Regions from separate parts of the Serratia sp. A07 genome, predicted to be linked through region 1. Evidence: predicted binding sites of a transcription regulator. Region 1 holds the regulator's gene; each other region holds the start of a gene.

What was found. The regulator PurR, encoded in region 1, represses purine synthesis genes. The targets are predictions, from matches to a motif close to CANGCAAACGTTTGCNTG.
Region 2: the regulator PurR is predicted to act here: its motif matches at 3,518-3,535, upstream of cvpA (colicin V production protein).
Region 3: the regulator PurR is predicted to act here: its motif matches at 1,468-1,485, upstream of pyrD (quinone-dependent dihydroorotate dehydrogenase).

The regions. Positions count from the first base shown of each region.
Region 1 covers NZ_JBZXDO010000006.1:140,935-146,187, forward strand. The annotation lists gene gloA (lactoylglutathione lyase) at 1-35, shown strand, start outside; gene rnt (ribonuclease T) at 114-797, shown strand; gene AC4PR2_RS09015 (Grx4 family monothiol glutaredoxin) at 866-1,213, opposite strand; gene AC4PR2_RS09020 (C40 family peptidase) at 1,629-2,447, shown strand; gene sodB (superoxide dismutase [Fe]) at 2,647-3,225, shown strand; gene cydH (cytochrome bd-I oxidase subunit CydH) at 3,287-3,376, opposite strand; gene purR (HTH-type transcriptional repressor PurR) at 3,701-4,726, shown strand; gene punR (DNA-binding transcriptional activator PunR) at 4,723-5,253, opposite strand, start outside.
Region 2 covers NZ_JBZXDO010000009.1:89,490-94,742, reverse strand. The annotation lists gene AC4PR2_RS12020 (DedA family protein) at 1-10, shown strand, start outside; gene accD (acetyl-CoA carboxylase, carboxyltransferase subunit beta) at 243-1,151, shown strand; gene folC (bifunctional tetrahydrofolate synthase/dihydrofolate synthase) at 1,343-2,608, shown strand; gene dedD (cell division protein DedD) at 2,609-3,358, shown strand; gene cvpA (colicin V production protein) at 3,593-4,093, shown strand; gene purF (amidophosphoribosyltransferase) at 4,115-5,253, shown strand, end outside.
Region 3 covers NZ_JBZXDO010000008.1:31,340-36,592, reverse strand. The annotation lists gene AC4PR2_RS10825 (aliphatic sulfonate ABC transporter substrate-binding protein) at 1-717, opposite strand, end outside; gene ssuE (NADPH-dependent FMN reductase) at 742-1,320, opposite strand; gene pyrD (quinone-dependent dihydroorotate dehydrogenase) at 1,579-2,589, shown strand; gene AC4PR2_RS10810 (cell division protein ZapC) at 2,766-3,314, shown strand; gene AC4PR2_RS10805 (YcbX family protein) at 3,321-4,424, opposite strand; gene rlmKL (bifunctional 23S rRNA (guanine(2069)-N(7))-methyltransferase RlmK/23S rRNA (guanine(2445)-N(2))-methyltransferase RlmL) at 4,528-5,253, shown strand, end outside.

The sequences.
Region 1 (5,253 bases):
AAAATAAACATGCCGGTCAGGGCCTCGGCCACTAAGCCTCCCCTTCAGGGCGCGCTGCGCCCTGCTGATTCTCCGCGCGATAGCGCCTGCAACCGGGCGCAAAATTTGCCATAATGCGCGCTGCATTCGATGAAGATAAGAAACTGATGGCCGAGAAAAGTGATCTTAACGCCCTGAGTGGTCGTTTTCGTGGGTTTTATCCCGTAGTAATAGATGTTGAAACCGCCGGCTTCAACGCCAATACCGATGCGTTGCTGGAGATCGCCGCCGTCACGCTGAAAATGGATGAAGACGGCTGGCTGCAGCAGGACGAGACCCTGCACTTCCACGTGGAGCCTTTCGAGGGCGCCAACCTGCAGCCGGAAGCGCTGGCGTTCAACGGCATCGATCCGCACAACCCGCTGCGCGGCGCGGTCAGCGAATATGACGCGCTGCACGCCATTTTCAAAGCGGTGCGCAAAGGGCTCAAGGATCGCGGTTGTAACCGGGCCATTATCGTGGCACACAACGCCAACTTCGATCACAGCTTCCTGATGGCCGCGGCCGAGCGCGCCGGCCTGAAGCGCAACCCGTTCCATCCGTTCGCCACCTTCGACACCGCCGCGCTGAGCGGCCTGGTGCTGGGCCAAACGGTGCTGGCGAAAGCCTGCATCGCCGCCGGCATGCCGTTCGACAGCAGCCAGGCGCACTCCGCCCTGTACGACACCGAACAAACCGCCCTGCTGTTTTGCGAGCTGGTTAACCGCTGGAAACGTCTCGGCGGCTGGCCGCTGCCCGCCGGCGACCTCGCCGAATAAGCCCAATAAAAAAGGCGGCCCAGTTTGCACTGGCGCCGCCCATTGCGCGATAACCGCAAGCCTGTCGATTAAGACTGTTGGTCTTCCTGCGCTTTATACTTTTCCGCAGTTTCTTTGATCAGCTGCTGCAGTTCGCCGCGCTGATACATCTCGATGATGATATCGCAACCGCCGACCAGCTCACCGTCTACCCACAGCTGCGGGAACGTCGGCCAGTTGGCATATTTTGGCAGCTCGGCGCGGATGTCCGGGTTTTGCAGAATATCCACGTAGGCGAAACGCTCGCCGCAGGCGGACAGCGCTTGCACAGCCTGTGCGGAGAAGCCGCAGCTCGGCAGCTTAGGCGAACCTTTCATGTACAGCAGAATCGGGTTTTCAGCGATCTGGTGCTGAATTTTTTCAAGTGTCGTCGTCATTTATTGCTTCCTCAAGCCACATTTCATGGCTACAACATGCATCACGCGGGCTATTGTAGCGGCTGGAACAGTCGCAAGAAAACGCCATCTTTTGCAAGGATATTCGCCCGCCGCCGATCGCGTTTCACCGGCCACGTCATTCCGGTCAAAACATACGTCGAGAATAACATTTTTAATCCGACCATTTCACTAATATATTGCGTCGCGATGACGGCGAGGATTAATTATATCCCCACCGCCAACTGGCGCTTTTTCATACATCAACAGGCTGATTTTGAACCAAAAAAAATGTCATTAACGTTTTCTCACAATATGGATTATTATTTATGAGTTCTTCGCTGTTTTATATGGCGAAATTCGGGAATACTGTAACTCTTTCGATATCCGTTTCGGGGCCAAGGTTGGTGACGTCGACATGCGTTTAATTCTTACGCTCTTTGCGCTGCTGTTTACGCAGCTCTTCTTCAATTTGGCGCACGCTGCGCCACAGGCGCGTGTTGCCGCCGAGCAGCGTAAAAGCCATGCCAATGAAGCGCGGCCCGATGACCGCAGAAAAAAGAAAGCGGACAAAGCCGCCAAAAAAGCCAAAGTGACGGCCCCCGAGAAAAAAACCAAGACCGCCAAGGCAAAAAGCGAGAAAAGCGCGAAAAAGATCGTCAGCGCCAAACCCAAGGCCAAAGCGCAGAAAACCGCCAAGATTAAAGTCACCCCGCCGAAAAAAGGCTATAAAAAAGGCTATGGTCGCCACCGCGAAGCCGGTATGGCCACCGCCAAACTGGCGCGTGAAGAAAAGCCGTTGAAACTCAGCCCCGCGCACAAAAAACGCTACCAGCACGCCAAGCAGACCGCGATGGCCAAGCTGATGGGACAGATGGGCAAACCTTACCGCTGGGGCGGCAGCTCGCCGCGCACCGGCTTCGATTGCAGCGGCCTTATCTATTACGCCTATAAAGACGTAGTGAAAATCAAGATGCCGCGCACCGCCAACGAGATGTATCACCTGCGCGATGCGGCGCCGATCAAGAAAAGCGAACTGGAAAGCGGCGATCTGGTGTTCTTCCGCATCAACAACCGCGGCGTGGCGGACCATGTCGGCGTCTACCTCGGTAACGGCAAGTTCATCCAGTCGCCGCGCACCGGTGAAGAGATCCGCATCAGTCAGCTCGACAACGACTATTGGCAGAACCACTACATCGGCGCACGCCGCGTAGTGACGCCGAAAACCATTCGTTAATGCCCTGTTCTGCGCGGTTGCGGCCCCGGTCGCAACCGCCTGCTCAAGCTATCGTCCATCGCACTTCCCCACGCGCATTTCTCGCTTTTCCTCCTGTTTTTTATGATGAAAATTGTTAAGATTGAATGACCACAATAAAAAACGGCCCATACGGCTCTCGCCCCGGCGGGAAGCGAATGGCGCTGTAAAGGAGGAAGCAATGTCGTTTGAATTACCTGCATTACCGTATGAGAAAAACGCGCTCGAGCCGCACATCTCCGCCGAGACCCTGGAATACCACTACGGCAAACACCACAACACCTACGTGGTTAACCTGAACAACCTGGTGAAAGGCAGCGAGTTCGAAGGCAAATCGCTCGAAGAGATCATCAAGACCTCTAACGGCGGCGTCTTCAACAACGCCGCGCAGGTGTGGAACCACACCTTCTACTGGCACTGCCTGTCGCCACAGGGCGGCGGTGAACCGCAGGGCGAACTGGCGGCGGCAATCGTCAAATCCTTCGGCTCTTTCGCTGCGTTCAAAGAGCAGTTCACCGATGCCGCAGTGAAAAACTTCTGTGCAGGCTGGACCTGGCTGGTGAAAAAACCGGACGGCGCGCTGGCGATCGTCAACACCTCCAACGCGGCCACCCCGCTGACCGGTGAAGACAAACCACTGCTGACCGTTGACGTATGGGAACACGCGTATTACATCGATTACCGCAATGCGCGTCCAAAATACCTGGAAAACTTCTGGGCGTTGGTCAACTGGACCTTCGCAGCGGAAAACCTGGCGTAAGCGCAGGTTCTGAGGTGATAAGGCGCAGCCAAGCTGCGCCTTTTTTATAACCGGGGGTAAATCAGTTCAACGCGGCAACGAAGCTGAAAGCGATAATGACCGCCAATGCGCAGACGGTGGTGAACAGCGACATCTTCAATTCGGTATCCATGACAACTCCTTTAAAATGGGCTTTCCTAAGCATAAAAGGCGCACAATTAGTACGTCAAATCATTTTCCCACAGTTCGCCGATTAAATCTTGTTATCATTTCCCGGTTTATAATCTCGATTACCTCTTCCACTTTTGTTCAATATGCGACAAAATTCGCAGTTCACAACTGCGTACCGGCATCCATGCCCCTCCTGATTAAGCGCTGAAGACTTCAACACACTAAAAACTCAGTTTTCGCTTCTCTGGAGAAGGATCTACGTAGGCAAACGATTAACATCACACTTACATGCTGTAAACATGTGAGTTCAGGAGTCATTCCTTACATGGCAACGATTAAAGATGTGGCCAAACGCGCGGGCGTTTCCACCACCACCGTTTCGCACGTCATCAATAAGACTCGTTTCGTCGCCGAAGAGACCAAAGCGGCCGTGTGGGCCGCCATCAAAGAACTGCACTACTCGCCGAGCGCCGTGGCGCGCAGCCTGAAAGTCAATCACACCAAGTCGATCGGCCTGCTGGCCACCTCGAGCGAAGCGCCCTACTTTGCCGAAGTGATCGAGGCGGTGGAAAACAGCTGCTACAGCAAAGGCTACACCCTGATCCTGTGCAACTCGCACAACAATCTCGACAAGCAGCGCGCCTACCTGGCGATGCTGGCGCAAAAGCGCGTCGACGGCCTGCTGGTCATGTGCTCCGAGTACCCCGATCAGCTGCTGGGCATGCTGGAAGACTACCGCAACATCCCGATGGTGGTGATGGACTGGGGCGCCGCGCGCGGCGACTTCACCGACACCATCATCGATAACGCGTTCGAAGGCGGCTATCTGGCCGGCCGTTACCTGATCGAGCGCGGCCACCGCGATATCGGCGCCATTCCGGGCCAGCTGTCGCGCAATACCGGCGGCGGCCGTCACCAGGGCTTTATGAAGGCGCTGCAGGAAGCGCATATCGACATTCGCGAAGAGTGGATCGTCCAGGGTGACTTCGAGCCGGAGTCCGGCTACAAGGCGATGCACCAAATCCTGTCGCAAAAGCAGCGGCCGACCGCGGTATTCTGCGGCGGCGACATCATGGCGATGGGCGCCATCTGCGCCGCCGACGAGCTGGGGCTGCGGGTGCCGCAGGATATTTCCGTGATCGGCTACGACAACGTGCGCAACGCCCGCTACTTCACCCCGGCGCTGACCACCATTCACCAGCCTAAAGAACGCCTGGGCGAAATGGCCTTCACCATGCTGCTGGATCGCATCATCAGCAAACGCGAAGAGTCGCAGGTGATCGAAGTGCATCCGAAGCTGATTGAACGCCGCTCGGTCGCCGACGGCCCGTTCATCGACTACCGCCGCTAATCCCCCGCGCCGGAAGCCTGCGCGGCTTCCGGTTCCGCCTCGCTCAGCCACTCCTGGTTCAGCGTCTCCCCATCGCCCAGATACGCCAGCAGCCAGCTCATCGCCGGTGAGGGTTTATCCTGCTGCCAGGTCAGGCAGCAAGGGCTGGCGGGAAACGGCTGCTGCAGCTGCAACGCCTTCAGCTCACCGCGCTGCACCCGCGGCAGCGCCCGATGTGCCGGCATCATGCCGACGCACAGCCCGGCGCACAAACAGTCGAGCGCCGAAGTCCAGTCCGGCACCACCAGCCGCCGCTGGTTATCCAGCGTCCAGGTGACGCGCTTGGGCAGATTGCGCGAGGTGTCCTCCAGGCAAAGCGAAGGGTACGGCCGCAGCTGATCGTCATTCAGCGGGCCTGTCAGTTGCGCCAGCGGGTGCTGCGGGCTGACCACGCACAGCCAGTTCATATAGCCCATGTCGCGGAAGGCGAAGCCGCCGCCGACCGGCACCGCACGGGTGGCGCCGATCGCCATGTCCGCCCTGCCGTC
Region 2 (5,253 bases), on a different contig from region 1:
AAAACAGTAAAAACATTGTTTAACCTGTCGGTTCGACCAGTTTTTTGTCCACAGCGTCGGGCCGATATGGTTTAATGAGCGACATTATGGTCTGTTCCTGCGAACAACCCTGAAGCCGATGCCTCAGTCGCCGCGCTTGCCGCGCCGCGAACGGGCATTTTTTCATTGGGGTGTTTTCAGGGGGATTGTTAAAGCATGAACAGCGGACTGGCGTGTGCCAGGTTCAAACAGAAAGGTCATCGATGAGCTGGATTGAACGAATTCTTAACAAGAGCAATATCACACAAACCCGTAAGGCGAGCATTCCTGAAGGGGTCTGGACCAAATGCGACAGCTGCGGCCAGGTTCTCTACCGCGCCGAGCTGGAGCGTAATCTGGAAGTGTGTCCGAAGTGCGACCACCACATGCGTATGGGCGCGCGCGCGCGTCTGCATACCCTGCTGGACGAAGGCAGCGAAGTGGAGCTGGGCAGCGATCTGGAGCCGAAAGACGTTCTGAAATTCAAGGATTCCAAGCGCTATAAAGATCGCCTGGTCGCCGCACAGAAAGCGACCGGCGAGAAAGACGCGCTGGTGGTGATGAAGGGCACGCTGTACGGCATGCCGATCGTCGCCGCGTCCTTCGAATTCGCCTTCATCGGCGGCTCGATGTCTTCCGTGGTCGGCGCGCGCTTCGTGCGTGCGGTTGAGCAGGCGCTGGAGGACAACTGTCCGCTGGTGTGCTTCTCCGCCAGCGGCGGCGCGCGCATGCAGGAAGCGCTGATGTCGCTGATGCAGATGGCGAAAACCAGCGCGGCGTTGGCCAAAATGCAGGAGCGCGGCTTGCCGTACATCTCCGTGCTGACCGACCCGACCATGGGCGGCGTTTCTGCCAGCTTGGCGATGCTGGGCGACATCAACATCGCCGAGCCGAAAGCGCTGATCGGCTTTGCGGGCCCGCGCGTCATCGAGCAGACCGTGCGCGAGAAATTGCCGCCGGGCTTCCAGCGCAGCGAGTTCCTGATCGAAAAAGGCGCGATCGACATGATCGTTCGCCGTCCGGAAATGCGCCAAACGTTGGCGAGCATTCTGTCCAAGCTGACCAACCAGCCGCAGCCGCATTTCGATGAGGCCGCGCCGGTCATTGAGCCGGAGCCGCAGGCCGACGCCTGAGGCAAAGACAGATCCCGCCCGGGTTCAGCCGCCACTTTGTGGCTAAGTGACGGCTGATGCCCGTTCCCTGCCGGTCGCAGCCCTTCTCGCTGCGGTTTGCAGGTTGGCGGCAGTCACGAAGCGCATCGCCTTTACCGCGGTGAGGGTGGTGCCCTGATGGATTAATGAACCCAAGTTCAGTGATGGGACTCATGCAAAACCACCAAATTCCCCAAGCCACGTCGCCATTGAGCTCGTGGCTTTATTATCTGGAACGTCTGCACAGCCAGGCGATCGAACTCGGCCTTGAGCGCGTACAGCGCGTCGCGGCGCATCTGGATTTACTGACCCCCGCTCCCACGGTGTTCACCGTTGCCGGCACCAACGGCAAAGGCACCACCTGTCGTACCCTCGAAGCCATTCTGCTGGCCGCCGGCCTGCGCGTCGGCGTCTACAGTTCGCCGCATCTGGTGCGCTATACCGAACGCGTGCGCATTCAGGGGGAAGAGCTGAGCGAAGCGGAGCACAGCCGCTCGTTCGCCGCCATTGAAGCCGGCCGCGGCGAAACGTCGCTGACCTATTTCGAATTCGGCACCCTGTCGGCGCTGCAGCTGTTCAAACAGGCGCGGCTCGACGTGGTGATCCTGGAAGTGGGGCTGGGCGGGCGTCTCGACGCCACCAACATCGTCGATCCGAGCGTGGCGGTGATCACCAGCATCGCGCTCGATCACACCGACTGGCTGGGCAACGATCGCGAAAGCATCGGCCGCGAGAAGGCCGGCATTTTCCGCAGCGGCAAGCCGGCGGTGGTGGGCGAACCCGACATGCCGGACAGCATTCGTCAGGTTGCCGAAACGCTGGGCGCGCCGCTGTATCGCCGCGGCGAAGCCTGGAGCTTCAGCGAGCAGGGCGATCGCTGGCAGTGGCAGGGCGGCGACACGCTGCTGACCGATCTGCCGACGCCGAACGTACCGCTGGCCAACGCCGCTACCGCGCTGGCGGCGCTGAACTGCTCCCCGCTGGAAATCGACGAACGCGCGATCTTCACCGGGCTGCAACAGGCGACGCTGCCGGGGCGTTTCCAGATCGTGCGGCGGGAGCCGACGCTGATCCTCGACGTGGCGCACAACCCGCACGCCGCCGGCTATCTGGCCGGGCGCCTGGCCAAACTGCCGCGCGACGGCGGCAAGGTGCGCGCGGTGGTGGGCATGCTGTCGGACAAAGACATCGCTGGCACGCTGGCCTGCCTCAGCGAGCAGGTGGATGAATGGTACTGCGCACCGCTCGACGGGCCGCGTGGCGCCAGCGTCGAACAGCTGGCGCAACATCTGACGGAACCGCGCCGCTTTAATGATGTCGAAACTGCCTGGCGGCAGGCTATGCAGGATGCTGATAAACAGGATATTGTGATCGTCTGTGGATCGTTCCACACCGTGGCGCAGGTGATGGCGGCGTTAGACGAGATGCGGGGAGTGTGAGTGGCGAGTAAATTTCAGAACCGACTGGTCGGAACCGTGATTCTGGTGGCGCTGGGGGTAATCATCCTGCCAGGGCTGCTGGACGGCAAAAAGAAGCATTACGAGGATGAATTCGCGGCCATTCCGTTGGTGCCGAAGGCGGGCGATGTCGAAGAGAACGACGTGCTGCCGCCGGTGACGCAGCCGCTGCCGGCACAGCCGCCGGAAGGGGCGGGCGCGCTGGTCGAGCAGCAGGCGGCCAACGAAGCGGCGGCGCAACAGGCGGCGCGGCAGACTGCCCAACAGCCGACGCAGGTGGCACCGCCGCCGGTCGAAACGCGTCCTCAACCGGTGCCGCAGCCCAAGCCGAAACCGGTAGAAACCAAACCGGTAGAAGTGAAGCCGAAACCGACGCCGCAACCGAAGCCGGTGGAAGTGAAGCCGGCGCCGAAGCCGGAACCGAAACCTGAACCGACGCCGAAGCCTGAACCGGCACCGCAGCCGAAACCGGCGGAAGAAAAAGCGCCGGCTGGACAAGCCTATGTCGTGCAGCTCGGGGCGTTGAAAAACGCCGCCAAGGCGAACGAGATTGTCGCCTCGCTGCGCCTCTCGGGCTATCGCGCCTTTACCGTGCCGTCAACGCCGGTGCAGGGGCAGATCACCCGCATCTACGTTGGCCCGGACGCTTCCAAGCAGAAGCTGCAGGCGGCGCTGCCGTCGCTGAACTCGATCAGCGGGCTGAGCGGGCAGGTGAAGCCGTACGGCCGTTAAACCCCGCGGGGGCGCAGCACGATGCGCCCCTGAATTAAGGAGTGGTGGAGAGAAAGCGAGAAAAACCGCGCCTTTTACAGGCGAAATCACCTATGTAGGCGCGGCGATTGGGAATTTTTTGATCGCCGCTTTTTATTTGTAACGTGGTAGGAAATCCCCTACGCAAACGTTTTCTTTTTCTGTTAGAATTCGCCGCGAATTGGATGCAGGGGCGATTCATCATTGGAATAGTTCATGGTCTGGATTGATTACGTCATTATAGCGGTGATTGGATTTTCGGCTCTGGTGAGCCTGATCCGAGGGTTTGTTCGCGAAGCATTGTCACTTGTGACATGGGGATGTGCGTTTTTTGTTGCCAGCCATTTCTACTCTTACCTTGCGGTCTATTTCACTCGTTTTGAAGATGAACTGGTGCGAAACGGCATCGCGATCGCGATTTTGTTCATCGCGACCTTGATCGTAGGGGCTATTGTTAACTATGTGATTAGCTCACTGGTAGAGAAAACCGGGTTGTCGGGCACCGACCGCGTGTTGGGCATCTGCTTCGGCGCGCTGCGCGGAGTGTTGATCGTCGCGGCGATCCTGTTCTTCCTGGATACCTTTACCGGCTTCTCACAAAGCGCCGACTGGAAACAGTCGCAGCTCATTCCCCAGTTCAGTTACGTCATCAGGTGGTTCTTTGACTACCTGCAGAGCACGTCGAGTTTCTTGCCGACCCAATTGCCGGGGCGGTAGCGCTGATGAGGAAAAGACAACATGTGCGGTATTGTCGGTATCGCCGGTTTCATGCCGGTAAACCAGTCGATTTATGATGCGCTGACGGTGCTTCAGCACCGTGGCCAGGATGCCGCAGGCATCGTCACCATTGACGCCCACAACGGGTTCCGTTTGCGTAAAGCCAACGGCCTGGTGAAGGATGTGTTTGAGGCGCGCCATATGCAACGCTTGCAGGGCAACATGGGCATTGGCCATGTGCGTTACCCGACGGCCGGCAGCTCGAGCGCCTCTGAGGCCCAGCCTTTCTACGTCAACTCGCCGTTCGGCATTACGCTGGCCCACAACGGCAACCTGACCAACGCCCATGAGCTGCGCCAAAATCTGTTCGAAAGCGGCCGCCGCCATGTCAACACCACCTCCGACTCGGAAATCCTGCTGAACGTGCTGGCCAGCGAGCTGGACCGCTTCCCGCACTACCCGCTGGAGGCCGACAACATCTTTACCGCGGTCGCCGCCATGCATCAGCAACTGCGCGGCGCTTACGCCTGCGTGGCGATGATCATCGGCCACGGCCTGCTGGCGTTCCGCGACCCGAACGGCATTCGCCCGCTGGTGATCGGCAAGCGCACGCTGGAGGATGGCCGCAGCGAGTACATGGTGGCCTCCGAGAGCGTGGCGCTGGATACCCTGGGCTTTGAGTTCCTGCGCGACGTGGCACCGGGCGAAGCGGTGTACATCACCACCAAGGGCCAGCTGTTCACCCGCCAGTGCGCGGAGAACCCGAAAACCAACCCGTGCCTGTTCGAATACGTTTATTTCGCGCGCCCGGACTCCTTTATGGACAAGATCTCGGTCTACAGCGCCCGCGTGCGCATGGGCCAGAAGCTGGGTGAGAAGATCGCCCGCGAGTGGGAAGATCTGGACATCGACGTGGTGATCCCGATTCCGGAAACCTCCTGCGACATCGCGCTGGAGATCGCGCGCATTCTCGAGAAGCCATACCGCCAGGGCTTCGTGAAGAACCGCTACGTCGGCCGCACCTTCATCATGCCGGGCCAGCAGGCGCGTCGCCAGTCGGTGCGCCGCAAGCTGAACGCCAACCGCGCCGAGTTCCGCGACAAGAACGTGCTGCTGGTGGATGATTCCATCGTGCGCGGCACCACGTCGGAACAGATCGT
Region 3 (5,253 bases), on a different contig from region 1:
CACCGTCAAGACCTGGCTGATAAAGGCGCCGTTGGCTTCGACATAGGGGCGCGCCGCCAGATAGAAGGAACCGGTCTGGTTCAGATCGGTGCCGTCGCCGAGCACTCGCACGCCGCCCTGCAGCAGCGCGGCGGAATAATAAGGATCCCAGATGGCCCAGGCGTCGACGTTGCCCTGTTGGAAGGCGGCGCGCGCATCGGCGGGCGTCAGATAGGCGGGCTGGATATCGGTGAACTGCAGGCCGGCCTTTTGCAGCGATCGCAGCAGCAGATTGTGCGAACTGGATCCTTTCTGGAAGGCGACCTTATGGCCTTTCAGATCGGCGACGTTTTTTATCGGGCTGTTTTCCGGCACCAGGATCACTTCCGCCTTGGGTTTGGGCGGCTCAACGCCGACATACAGCAGGTCAGCGCCGGCCGCCTGCGCGAAGATCGGCGGAATATCTCCGGTGCTGCCCAGATCTATGCTGCCGACGTTCAAGGCCTCCAGCATCTGCGGGCCGGCGGGAAACTCGATCCAGCTGATGCGGGTGGCGGGGAAACGTTCCTCCAGCAGCCGGTGGCTCTTCGCCAGCACCAGGCTGACCGATCCTTTTTGGTAGCCGATGCGGAACTGCGCCGGATCCTGCGCAGCGGCGGCATTGGCCCAGACCAGCGACAGCAGGCCAGTGAGGGTAGCGGCGCTCAGCCAGCGCCGTAAAGCGATGCGTTTTTTCATTCAGGCTCTCCTTTTCCAGGCCTTTCAGGCGGTCTGACGCGCCGCCAGCGGCGAGGCGACGCGCAGCGCGGGCGGTTTGCGGCGGCCAAGCGCCAGATAAAAACTGGCCAACGCCTCTTCCAGCCGGGTAGCGACGGCGTCGGTGAGCGTGGCGCCTTCACCGGTCAGTTGGACCTGGCTGTCGTCGGCGAATACGCCGTGCAGCACTTCCTGCGCTTTCAACGCTGCCAGCACCGGTTTGAGCGCATAGTCCACCGCCAGCATGTGGCCGATCGAACCGCCGGTTGCCAGCGGCAGCACTACCTTATGATCCAGAGCGCGTTCCGGCAGCAGATCCAGCAAGGTCTTCAGCGCGCCGGAAAACGACGCTTTATAAACCGGCGTGGAAATCAGCAGGCCGTCGGCCTGCGCCAGCTGGTCGGCAAACGCCTTGATCGCCGGGCTGTTGAAGTTGGCATACAGCAGGTCTTCGGCATCGAAGTCGTGCAGGGTATAAGCCGTCACTTCCACCCCTTGCTGCCGCAGCCAGTTCTGGCTCAGCGCGAGCAGTGCGGCGGAACGTGATGGGATGCGTGGGCTGCCGGCCAGTGATATAACGCGCATTGCCACTCCTTATAACTAAAAGTTAGGTTTAATTAGAAAATCAACAGGAAGTGTTTTAAACCTACCAGCAATCGGGCGCGTTTTTTAAATCTCATTTTTTGATTTCGATATGCGCAAAAGCGGATTGGCGCCGATTTGGCGGCGAAGCGGGAAAACGGTTGCGTAAAAACCGCTTTTTTTGCCTTTAATCAATTCCAATTGGGCGGGGGATACCGGATAATACGCCCCCGGTTTGCAACCGGGAAATCAGGAGAGTCCATGTACTACCCCCTCATCAGGAAAGCGTTGTTCCAGCTCGATCCGGAACGTGCGCACGAAGTGACCTTTCGTCAGCTCAGCCGTATTACCGGCACCCCATTAGCGTTTCTTGTCCGTCAGTCCGTGCCGACCAAACCGGTCAGCTGCATGGGGCTGTCGTTTAAAAACCCGCTGGGATTGGCCGCCGGTCTGGATAAAAATGGCGAGTGCATCGATGCGTTCGGCGCGATGGGCTTCGGCCATGTGGAAGTCGGCACCGTGACGCCGCGCCCGCAATCGGGCAACGACAAGCCGCGCTTGTTCCGCGTGGTTGAGGCGGAAGGCCTGATCAACCGCATGGGGTTCAATAACCATGGCGTGGACAATCTGGTTGAAAACGTTAAGAAATCCCATTTCGGCGGCATTCTTGGGATCAATATCGGCAAGAATAAAGACACCCCGGTCGAACAGGGCAAAGACGATTATTTGATCTGCATGGATAAAGTTTATCCGTATGCCGGTTATATCGCGATTAACATCTCGTCACCGAATACGCCGGGGTTACGATCCTTACAGTATGGCGAAGCGCTGGACGATCTTTTGGCGGCGATTAAAAATAAGCAGCAGGAATTACATGCGCGCCATCACAAATATGTGCCGGTGGCGGTAAAGATCGCGCCGGATCTTTCAGAAGAAGAATTGATCCAAATTGCCGATAGCCTGGTGCGGCATAATATCGATGGCGTGATCGCCACCAATACCACGTTGGATCGAAAATTGATCCAGGGGCTGAATTACTGCGAACAAGCGGGCGGGTTAAGTGGGCGTCCGTTGCAATCACGCAGCACCGAAGTGATCCGCCGTCTCTCCACCGAACTGCAAGGGCGCCTGCCGATTATCGGCGTGGGCGGCATCGATTCGCTGACGGCGGCGCGCGAAAAAATGGAGGCCGGCGCGAGCCTGCTGCAAATTTATTCCGGATTTATCTATCACGGCCCGCGTTTGATTAAAGATATCGTTACCCATATCTAATATTTTTCCTCTCATTTTATTCCGGGGGTTTATTTCTGCCCCCGGCTCGTCTATATTTTGTTCGTTAGCATAAATATCGTTCGCGGAATTATCCGATGTTTAAGCTATTTTATCGGTGATAAAATCGCCTTTTAGGGTGAGTGCAGCGTTGGCATAGGCAGCGAGAAGGATACGAAATGAAGATAAAACCTGACGATAATTGGCGTTGGTATTTTGATGCCGAACACGATCGGCTAATGCTGGATTTAGCTAATGGTATGATCTTTCGTTCACGTTTCCCGGCCAAAATGTTAACGCCGGACGCCTTCGATGAATGCGCTTTTTGCGTGGACGACGCTGCCCTTTATTTCACCTATGAAGAACAGTGCAAACAGGTCAAACTCAGCCATGAGCAGCGCGCCGAGCTGGTGTTGAATGCGCTGGTCGCCTACCGTTTCCTGAAACCGCTGATGCCGAAGAGCTGGCATTTTTCGCAGCAGCATTATCCGTTGCAGCCGAAAAACGGCGAGCTGGCGGCGGTGAAAGTGATGGAAAGCGGCGCGGAAGCGCGCCTGCTGGTGGTAGAGGCCGGGGATAACGCCAGCCTGTGCCTGCTGGCGCAAAATCAGCTGACGGTCGCCGGCCGCACCATGGTATTGGGCGATGCCATCAAGGTGATGCACGATCGGTTGAAACCCTGTGCGCAGGATGAAAGCGCCGCCCCGGCTTACGACAGGGCGGTATAAGGCGGATTACGCCAGGGTCAAATCACTTTTCGGGATGCAGCTGCAGCACAGGATGGTGCCGTTGTCGCCCAGCGCGCTTTTCTTCAGGGGCGCGACTTCACCGCTCAGCAACGTAATGCGGCAGCTGCCGCAAATCCCGGCACGGCAGGAGTAAGGTACGCGGATGCCTTGCTGTTCCAGCTGCTCGAGCAAGATCTGCTGGTTATTGCCGGTAAACACCTTTCCTTCGTATTCGATAGTGACGCTGTGCTCGCTGTCTTGCGGCGCTTGCACGCTCTCCACCACTTTCCCGGCGCCATAAGGGCGCGGCGGCTTGGTCGACAGCACTTCCACCGTATCGCCCACGCGAATGATGCCGCTGTTACGCGCGATCATATTCTGGCCAAAATCGATGTCGCCGTTGTCGGCGGAACGGAATTTTTGCAGCGTGCTCAGCGGTTCGCCGCTCGGGTGCTTGCGGCCGCGCTCGGTGCTGACGGTGGTGAGCACGCAGCGGCTGCAGGGTTTCACCAGATCGAACATGACGTCGCCGACGCGGATCACCTGCCAGCCGTCCTCGGCCCAGGCGGTTGCGCCGCTCACCACCAGATTGGGGCGGAACTGCTCCAGCTTGATGCTGCCGGGGCAACGCTGCTGCAGATCGTTGAACGAAGCCTGGTTAATCAGCAGATAAGGATAGCCGTCGGCAAACGTCAGCGGGATTTCGGGGTGCTTTTTCACTCGGCGGGTCAACTCCGGCCCCAGCCAGCGCAGCTGCACGTCACGCTGGAAATAGCCGCTCAGCCAGCGGTTGATCTCATCCGGCGCGATCAGCGCGGTGAAATGGTTGCCCCATACCTCGGTCGGCTGCGGCGCGGCGGCGAAGTCGCTGAAGCGAATGGCGGCGCTTTCGCCGTCCGGCGCGGTCAGGAATAGCCCGTCCGGCAGCAGCGCCGGCGTGAACAGCACCATCTGCGGGTATTGGCGCGCGGTAATAAAGGTGCCATCCGGCTCGGTGATCATAAAGTTGCGGTCGAAGGCCAGACCGCTGCTGCCGACCTGGGCGTAAGAAAGCTGCAGACCGCGCAGTGATTTAACCGGATGGACGTAGAGTCTGGAAAGCGTGATCACCCTTATCTCCGTGCGATTATTAAATAGAAGGGAGCAACTTTATGACAAGCGGTGCGGATTAGCTATAATGCGCAACAATTTTCTTTTTGGTGATAAGCACGATATGAACTCTCTGTTTGCCAGCACGGCGCGTGGATTGGAAGAACTGTTAAAAAGCGAGCTGGAAGCGCTTGGCGCTCACGACTGCAAAGTGGTGCAGGGTGGGGTACATTTTCAGGGTGACGATCGTCTTCTGTACCAAAGCCTGCTGTGGAGCCGCCTGGCTTCGCGCATTCTGTTGCCGCTGAACGAATTCCGCGTGCACAGCGATCTGGATCTCTACCTCGGGGTGCAGGCGATAGACTGGCCGAGCATTTTTGGCGTGGATAAAACCTTTGCCGTGCATTTCAGCGGCGTGAACGAAGAGATCCGCAATAGCCAGTATGGCGCGCTGAAGGTGAAAGACGCCATCGTCGACAGCTTCACCCGCAAACTTGACCAACGCCCGACGGTCGCCAAGCAGCAGCCGGATATTCGCGTTAACGTCTTCCTGCAGCGCGATATGGCCAGCGTGGCGCTCGATCTGAGCGGTGAAGGCCTGCATCAGCGCGGTTACCGCGATCTCACCGGCCAGGCGCCGCTGAAGGAAAACCTGGCGGCCGCCATCGTTCTGCGTTCCGGCTGGCAGCCGGGCACGCCGATGCTCGATCCGATGTGCGGCTCCGGCACGCTCTTGATCGAAGCGGCAATGATCGCTGCCGATCGCGCGCCGGGCCTGCACCGCCAACACTGGGGCTTCAGCGCCTGGAACGGCCACAACGCCGAACTGTGGCGTGAAGTCACCACCGAA